2 regions of the Siminovitchia jepli genome follow, and region 1 is predicted to be linked to the other one. Evidence: a T-box and tRNA genes for the amino acid it is inferred to sense, from the RefSeq annotation. Region 1 holds a T-box; the other holds one or more tRNA genes.
The links. A T-box is a leader RNA that pairs with one kind of tRNA and senses whether it is charged. The one in region 1 lies ahead of serS (serine--tRNA ligase), so its partner is inferred to be a tRNA-Ser.
Positions count from the first base shown of each region.

Region 1 (4,431 bases):
GATAATCTCGGCGTGTGCGGTGGCATTTTGTTCTGTTTCCCGTCTGTTTGAAGCCTTGGCGATGATTTTCCCATCCAGAACGACAATGGCCCCGATCGGAACCTCACCGATTAAGCGGGCCTTCTTTGCCTCTTCAATTGCAATTTTCATGTATTTTTCTTCATTTTCCATGGATTTTCTCCTCAAAGCTTTGTTACATTTGATTGTATCAAAATTCATCCATGCAGGTCTTTATTTTCACTGGCATGCATACAATGGGACAAGATAAGCGTTTGTTTAAAGAGTTAAGGAGGGTAAGCATGCAAATTCATGTCGTCGAGCCCAATCAGACATTGTCCTCAATTGCTTCCTTGTATGGAATAGCTCCAGCCATCATAACCGAAGCCAATGATTTGGAAAACCCTGATCGGCTTGTTGTCGGGCAAGCGATTGTTATTCCCATCATTGGCAGGTTTTATTGGGTGCAGCCTGGTGACAGTCTGTACACAATTGCCAGAAGGTTTGGCATATCCTACCAGGAACTGGCGAGAATCAATGCGATTAATGTTAACCAGCCCATCAATGTCGGCTTGCGGCTGTATATCCCACAAGGGCCCAAAAGAGAAGGGGAATTTCTAGCCTATGTCGAACCCAGACGTACAGGAGCCGTATCCCCCGCATTGGAGTCGAGTGCCAGAGAAGCATCCCCATATTTAACGTATTTGGCTCCGTTTGCCTACTTGCCAAGGCGTGACGGAACGTTGGATCCCCCGCAATTGAACCGTTTTCCCGAAATAGCCCGGGCAAATAACACATCCCTCGCCATGGTTCTGGCAAACCAGGAAGAAGGGCAATTCAGTACTGAACTCGTTCATATCTTGCTGACAAATGAGGAAGCTCAAACGGCTTTGTTAAATAATATTGTCACGGAGGCACGAAGAGTAGGATTTACAGATATTCATTTTGACTTTGAAAGAATCGCGGCAGAAGACCGCGAACCGTATAACCAATTTCTCCGAAGAGCACGCGATCGCTTCCATGCGGAAGGTTTTGTCATCTCGACGGCACTTGCCCCCAAAACAAGTGCAACACAGGCAGGAGAGTGGTATGCCGGCCATGATTACCGGGCCCACGGTGAAATAGTCGATTATTCCTTAATCATGACTTACGAATGGGGATACAGCGGCGGCCCAGCAATGGCAGTTTCCCCCATTGGCCCGGTCCGGGACGTACTGGAATATGCCTTGACTGAAATGCCATCACGTAAAATCATGATGGGGCAAAATCTTTACGGATATGACTGGACACTTCCCTTTGTTCCTGGAACAACCGCGAGAGCCCTCAGTCCACAGGCAGCCATTCGTCTCGCTCTTGAAAACAACGTAGCCATCGAATACGATACAACTGCACAGGCCCCTTTTTTCCATTACACAGACGAAGAAGGAAGAAGGCACGAAGTTTGGTTTGAAGATGCGCGTTCCATCCAGGCAAAGTTTGATTTGGTCAAAGAATTGGATCTTCGCGGTGTCGGCTACTGGAAGCTTGGACTTCCGTTTCCGCAAAATTGGCTCTTGATTACTGATAATTTCAATGTTGTGAAAAGATAAATGACAAAAAAGCGGCTCATTTGAACCGCTTCTTTCAGTTAATGACTTCTTTATTTCTCATATAAGGGCGCAGCACCTCAGGAATTTCGACACTGCCGTCTTCCCTTTGGTAATTTTCCAAGATCGCCGCCACGGTTCTTCCTACAGCCAGGCCAGAACCGTTCAGCGTGTGGACATGCTGCGGCTTCGCTTTTGGTTCGGAACGGAAACGGATATTGGCTCTTCTTGCCTGAAACGCTTCAAAGTTTGAGCAAGATGAAATTTCCCGGTATGTTTTATAGCTCGGGATCCATACTTCAAGATCATACTTTTTAGCCGCTGTAAAACCAAGGTCCGCTGTACACATGCTCATGACGCGATACGGCAAATTCAATAGCTGCAATACTTTTTCTGCATCGTTTGTCAGCTTCTCAAGTTCGTCATACGAATCTTCCGGCTTTACAAATTTAACCAATTCTACTTTATTAAACTGGTGTTGGCGGATCAACCCCCGTGTATCACGCCCGGCGGACCCGGCTTCCGAACGAAAACAGGCACTGTATGCCACATAGTTGAGAGGCAGGCGCCCGCCGTCCAATATTTCATCGCGATGGTAGTTTGTCACAGGGACTTCCGCAGTCGGAATCAGGAAAAAATCATCACTCTCGATATGAAACGCATCCTCCGCAAACTTCGGCAGCTGTCCGGTGCCCGTCATGCTTGTACGGTTAACGAGGTATGGCGGCAGCATCTCTTCGTACCCGTGTTCTTCCACGTGAATATCCATCATAAAATTAATGAGTGCCCTCTCAAGCCGGGCTCCAAGTCCTTTGTAAAAGACAAAACGGCTTCCAGCTACTTTGGCTGCCCGTTCAAAGTCCAATATGCCCAAATTGGCGGCCAATTCCCAATGCGGCTTTGGCTCAAATGAAAATTGGGGAACGTCTCCCCACTTCCGCACCTCGACGTTGTCGTTTTCCGTCTCTCCAACCGGGACGCTTTCATGAGGGATATTGGGGATGGCTAAAAGCAATTGCTGCAATTCTTCTTCAATAATTCGAAGTTCTCCGTCCAACTCTTTTATTTGCTGGCTAACTTCCCGCATTTTACGAATCAAATCATCTGCATTTTGTTTTTCCTTTTTTAACTGGGCAATTCTTTCCGATACTTCATTTCTTTTATTTTTCAGCTGTTCCGACTGGACAATCATTTCCCTCCGTTTTTGATCAAGTTGTTCAAACTTGTCCAAATCAGCCAAATCCTCGCCGCGATGCTGCAATTTTTCCTTGACTTCTTCTACATTCCCCCGAAGAGTCTTCATATCAAGCATACGATTACCTCCTAAAAATTATTTAAAAACAAAAAACTCCCGATCCCAAAGGGACGAGAGTTACCCGCGTTGCCACCCAAATTGAAAGCGAAAGCTTTCCTCTTCATTTGATAACGGGTTGACCCGAAAATGCTTACTAGCCCCAGGCATTCGGCATTTTTGCTCAAGGATGGATTCACAGGCAGTGCCGCCGATTTTCACCAGCCACCGGCTCTCTAAAAAGGACACAGTCCCTGCTACTACTTCCTTTCAATGCAATCACTCGTATTTTTGTTGATAATATACTACATATCCATATGTAATGCAAATGTTACCTGTCTTATCCTAGTATTGTGCCCATTTATCTACGTTCTAAACCAACAGCCTCTTCTCAAAACCAGCCCTTAACCGTTTTGGCCGCGCTGTCCCATACGTCCCCGAAAAAGCTCCCTATTCCGCGCATCATTAAAACAAACCAGTTGGCTTTTTCCACTTTTTCTGCAGTGACCATATCTACGGATGCTGATTTGCTTTTTGATAAATATCCGTAAGGATCTTCACCCTGATATACAGCTTCCAATACGCCCAATTTGTCGCCTTTTTTAATTGGTGCGGCCAATTTCCCCTCTTTATCCAGTTTCTTTTTGTCTATTTTAACTTGGGGTTTGTACATTTTATCTTCCCCGTTTTTGACAACAACTTGTAAAGGTGATTTAGACTGAATGGCAACAGACTTTTCTTTTCCGTTTACAACAGGAACTGTTTTATTCCCTTTTGCCTGATAGCCTTCCGGATAAATTTCCTTTACGGAGAAATTTGTAAATGCATAGTCCATCATTTTCTTTGTTTCGTCAAATCTTGATTTATATTCACCTTGTCCATTTTTCCCTTTCGCATTCATGACAACCGTGATGACCCTAAGGCCATCCCGTTTTGCCGTTCCGGTAAAACAGTATCCGGCAAAGTCTGTTGTTCCGGTTTTTAACCCGTCCACGCCTTCATAGCCATAGATCAGAGAAGGGAGCATCCAGTTCCAGTTTTTCATTTTTCCAGGCATGCCGGGAAATTCTTTCACGGGTACACTCGTTGTTTCCAATACTTCCGGATAATCATTCATTAGCCGGGAAGCAAGTTTTGCCATGGCTCGTGCAGACATAATGTTTTCGTCTTCCGGTCCGGTTCCCTCCGGATGTTTGCCTTTTAAATCCTTATTGTTTAGACCCGTTGAATTAACAAATTTATAGTTTTCAAGTCCCAGCTCCTCCGCTTTTTTGTTCATCATGTCAACAAACTTTTTTTCCGATCCCGCTATGGCTTCGGCAATGGCAATCGTGGCGCCGTTCGCCGAATAAATCGCCATCGCTTCATACAATTGCCGGATTGAATATTTTTTCCCGGCCTCCAGCGGCACATTTGAAAGATTCGTATCAACGGATACCTGGTGAACATAATCACTGATGGTTTGTTCCTGTTCCCAGGATATTTGTTTATTTTTAATCGCTTCGAACATTAAATACTCGGTCATCATTTTGGACATCGAGGCTATGCCGAGCGCTG
Region 1 covers NZ_JBFEGN010000025.1:35,078-39,508, forward strand. Annotated here, with positions in the region: gene tadA (tRNA adenosine(34) deaminase TadA) at 1-171, opposite strand, end outside; gene AB1L08_RS10700 (LysM peptidoglycan-binding domain-containing protein) at 300-1,586, shown strand; gene serS (serine--tRNA ligase) at 1,621-2,895, opposite strand; T-box leader at 2,942-3,157, opposite strand; gene AB1L08_RS10710 (serine hydrolase) at 3,266-4,431, opposite strand, start outside.

Region 2 (4,431 bases), on a different contig from region 1:
ACCCAGCTCATATTCGGGGTAATCACCGTTTTCAATTGCCCCATATATATCCTGCCGGTGAAAATCCGGATTCCTTTTGACACCCCTTAAAAATGTTAGTTCGAAGGACGTTCCTGTTATTGGAAAAACAAAAAACAGCGGGGATTCAACCCTCCGCTGTTTTGAAACGAATATTTTATACTTCGGGAATTTTCTCTTTATTTGTCACTTCCAAGACGTCAAGCAAAAACACAAATACCGGAATCCCGATAATGAGCCCCCAGACCCCAAAGAAATTTTGCGAGAAAATCAGGACAATAAACGTGTAAAATACAGGCAGGTCGGTTTTAGCCGACATGAGCTTCGGATTTAATACATAGGCCTCAACGGCATGAATGATCGTAATGGCCACCACCACATAAACGACCTTTATTAAACCGCCGATCGAATAGGCGATCAAACAAAGCGGGATCAAGGAAATGAACACGCCGGCTACCGGGATAAGTCCCAGGAAAAAAACCATGAGGGCCAATACAAATAATTGAGGAAAACCCAAGATGATGAGTGCAACCACCGTCAAAAAGCAATTGACAAGGGCAATCATAAACTGGACTTCGATCACCTTTCCGAAGGTGCGTGTAAATTTTTTTCCAAAAAACTCAATTTCAAAATAAAATGGGGCGAGTTTGCTGTTTTTAAATTTCGAAGTGAATTCTTTTAACCGCGGTTTTTCCAGCAGGAAAAACAGGCTCAATACTAAAGCAACTATTACTTGTATGCTTGTTTTGCTAATATCGGTGAACGATTTGATCAGAAAAGAAAAGCCGTTTTCCAAATAGGCTACTATTTGGTTTTTGGAAATGATCGTTTCAATATATTTAATTACCGTATTTTCATGCGGCTGGGTGTAAAAAGCGGTGACTTGTTTAACCAGCTGGCTTATTTCCCATGTTAGGATGGGAAGATATTTTACAAGCCCGTATGTCAGTACGCCGACAATAATTATATACATGAACAAAACGAGCAGCTTCCTGTGAATCGGGAGGCGCTTTGCAGCAAATTCAATCAGGCGATTCATTAAATACGAAAAGATAAAGGTCAGTAAAATCAAGTTCATCATGCTTCTCAAGCTGTATAAAATCAAGACAATCAAAGCAAAAATAATGATGCGTTTGACGCCTTTCTTTTGGAAAATTTCAATAATGCTCATCCAGATCGTTTCCCCTTATTTATACTTTTTTTATATATTATATCAATGATCAAGTTCCCGCAGGGAACTAGTTTTAAAAAAAACTAAAAATCTGTGTTGGCAGGAACAGGAATGGTTTCCAAATAAAAATGATTGAAAAAATGATTCATATATATTATTATTTTTATGTGACTTTTTAACAGAAATGCTGGTGTAGCACAGTTGGTAGTGCACGTCACTCGTAATGACGGGGTCGCAGGTTCGAGTCCTGTCACCAGCACTTTTAACAATTCCGATGCTGGAGAGCCGTGTTTGCTTCTGAACAAGCGGAATTGTCGCCCGTATTCTTTTGCAGTATTAAATCGCCAATATGGAGAAGTACCCAAGTCCGGCTGAAGGGGATGCACTCGAAATGCATTAGGGCGGGCAACCGCCACGTGGGTTCAAATCCCACCTTCTCCGCCATACATACTCTTCAAATAAAAATCCCTCATTCGGGGATTTTTTTTGTTTATGCTACAATACCATTATTACATGAAAAGACTGGCTGAAAAAATGATGTGTACATGCCCCCTTGTTGACGGGCACCCCATAGGTGATAAAGAATCGAAATTCGCCCCCCCCGCGGTATCGGGTGTTGTTCACCGGAGCATGGGTGCACAGCCTTAGATCGATTCAGTTAGAAGGTGATGTGGATGTTTAATGACATCGCGTTAACGGATTTGTTGGCGTTAAGGAAAACAGAAAAGCATACAATTGTAGACGTCCGTTCCCCTGGTGAATTCAACGAGGCAACGATTCCCGGGAGCATAAACATCCCCGTTTTCAATGATGCAGAGCGTGCAGAGGTAGGGACCATCTATAAGCATTTCGGAAAAGAGGCGGCCATGGAAAGAGGAGTGGCAATCTTTTCGCAAAAGCTGCCCTCCTTTATTTCTGCATTCAAACAAATAGATACACCGCTGACAGTTTTTTGTTGGCGGGGAGGCATGCGGAGCAAAACGGCTGCAACCATGCTGGATTTGATGGGGATCCATGCAAACCGGCTTCTCGGCGGGATCCGTTCCTATCGCAAATGGGTCGTTCAAAAATTGGCAGAAGCCAAATTTCCTCCAAAACTGATTGTCTTGAACGGATATACTGGAACGGGAAAAACAGCGATCTTAAGAGAGCTGTCACAAATGGGTTTTCCCGTAATGGATTTGGAAAAAATGGCTGGCCACCGTGGCTCTATCTTCGGCCACATCGGACTCAATCCGTCCAATCAAAAGAAATTTGATTCCCTGCTTGTTGAAACAATGGTTGATTTTTGGGAGGAACCTTATGTTTTGATTGAGGGGGAAAGCAGACGAATCGGGAAAGCGTCCCTGCCCGAATTTCTTTACGAGAAAAAAGAGCAGGGACTTCATCTGTTTATCCGTTTGCCCATCAAGGAAAGAATCAAGCATATTCTTGAAGACTATCGGCCATGGCAGTCCCCCGAACGATTTCAGGAAGCTTTTCGTTTTATAAAAAAAAGAATCCATACACCCATAGCCAAAGAAATTGAAGCCGCTATTGAAAACGGCCGTTTTGCTTCCGCTGCAGAACTTTTATTAACTTACTATTATGATCCGAGGTATGAACATTCTACTCAAGTTCATAAAAATAAAGATACGATTCTAATCGAAGCCGGGAATAAAGACGAGGCATTGAAAAAAATAGCTGAAACACTGTTAAAAGAATGGAAGGTGCAAAAGAAATAAAAGCACCTTTTTTTGTAACATTTTACTGCTGTCGTCAAAAAACCAAAAATAATACCACTATATATTGTATCTTTGTAGAAAAACAAACTCAACATATGGTATACTCTATGTAATCTTTTGAGTAACCCGAACATATCCGAAAATGTATATCTCCATCATGACTATGTATTGAATGACGAAATCCCTGTCTGCATGCTCTCTATTATTTTCAAAAGGAGAATCGGAATTTATGGAGCAAAAAAAACCGAACGGAAAGGAAGCATTGTTGTCAGAAATTAACGCCCTGAGAAAAGAAATGATACGAATCGGCATGTCAAAAGGGTTAAATCATAATCAGACAATCGAATTAAGCCAAAAGCTTGATATCGCCTTAAATAAGTATTCAATAATATAATTATTGGGAAACTTTTCCGGATTATAAAAAAATATACGCAACCCCATCACGAGACAGGATGATGTTTATTTTTTATGGAGGTAACCAGTAAAAGAGCAGATGCCACATAGACATTTCTGACTCACACCTTCCCTTATCCATGATGGGATATGAATTCCTGATAAAAAATTACCCCTTTGTCAACCATCTGGACAATATTTTTTCCCTTGCCCCAAGATCATTGTTTTCTTTGTTATATTGACCAAGCCGTTTTTCTCCGACAATCCTTCCATCCACCATATAAAGGACACGCCCGGTTTTGGCTGCAACCTTCAAATCATGTGTGACTAAAAGGACCGTTGTCCCTGATTCGTTTATTCCGCGCAGTATATCCATAATATCTTCGGCAGATTTCGTATCGAGCGCTCCGGTTGGTTCATCTCCAAAAATGATATCGGGCTGGTTCATCAACGCCCTGCATATGGCGGCTCTTTGCAATTGTCCGCCTGAAGCCTGTGTTATGTCATTTTTGGCCAGCTGGTAAATTCCCGCTTTCTTCATTAAAGCTTTTGCCCTGATGTTAATATCATGACGATGTTCCTTTTTCGCCAAATAGGCTGCAAGAATGATGTTGTCAAAAATGGACAGGCTTTTTAAAAGATGAATCTGCTGAAAAATAAAACCCATTTGAAATAAACGAACATCCGATAATTCTTTTTCCGGGAGACTGGAGAGCTCCCGGCCATGAAACAACACCCGGCCACTTGTACAGCGGTCCATTCCGCTTAAATTGTAAAGCAAGGTTGATTTTCCTGAACCGGATGGACCCATGACAGATACGAACTCTCCCTTTTTTATTTTTAAGTTGATATTTTTTAAGACATGCTGCTGATGATTTTTCCCCAAACCATACATTTTGTTTAATTGTTCCGATTCCAAAATGATCTCCATCCCACTCATCCTTTGAACATTTTTATCCGGCGTTTATATCCGCAATACTGTTTTTCTTTAGACTTTTAAGAAAGCATACATCGGGGTATCGCCAATTTAATCAAATCCAACCTCTTACCTCTCACTTCCAAGAAAGAACGCGTCAGTGTTCTTTCTTATGGGGGCCGCACTCAAGATCGTCGTAATGGACACAA
Region 2 covers NZ_JBFEGN010000051.1:5,641-10,071, reverse strand. Annotated here, with positions in the region: partial or broken gene AB1L08_RS15180 (catalase) at 1-72, opposite strand, end outside; gene AB1L08_RS15175 (AI-2E family transporter) at 176-1,189, opposite strand; tRNA gene AB1L08_RS15170 (tRNA-Thr) at 1,376-1,448, shown strand; tRNA gene AB1L08_RS15165 (tRNA-Ser) at 1,541-1,633, shown strand; gene mnmH (tRNA 2-selenouridine(34) synthase MnmH) at 1,864-2,913, shown strand; gene AB1L08_RS15155 (aspartyl-phosphate phosphatase Spo0E family protein) at 3,143-3,307, shown strand; gene AB1L08_RS15150 (ABC transporter ATP-binding protein) at 3,476-4,237, opposite strand; gene AB1L08_RS15145 (ABC transporter permease) at 4,352-4,431, opposite strand, start outside.
Region 2: it has a tRNA-Ser gene. The T-box ahead of serS (serine--tRNA ligase) is inferred to sense a tRNA for this amino acid. The anticodon was not compared.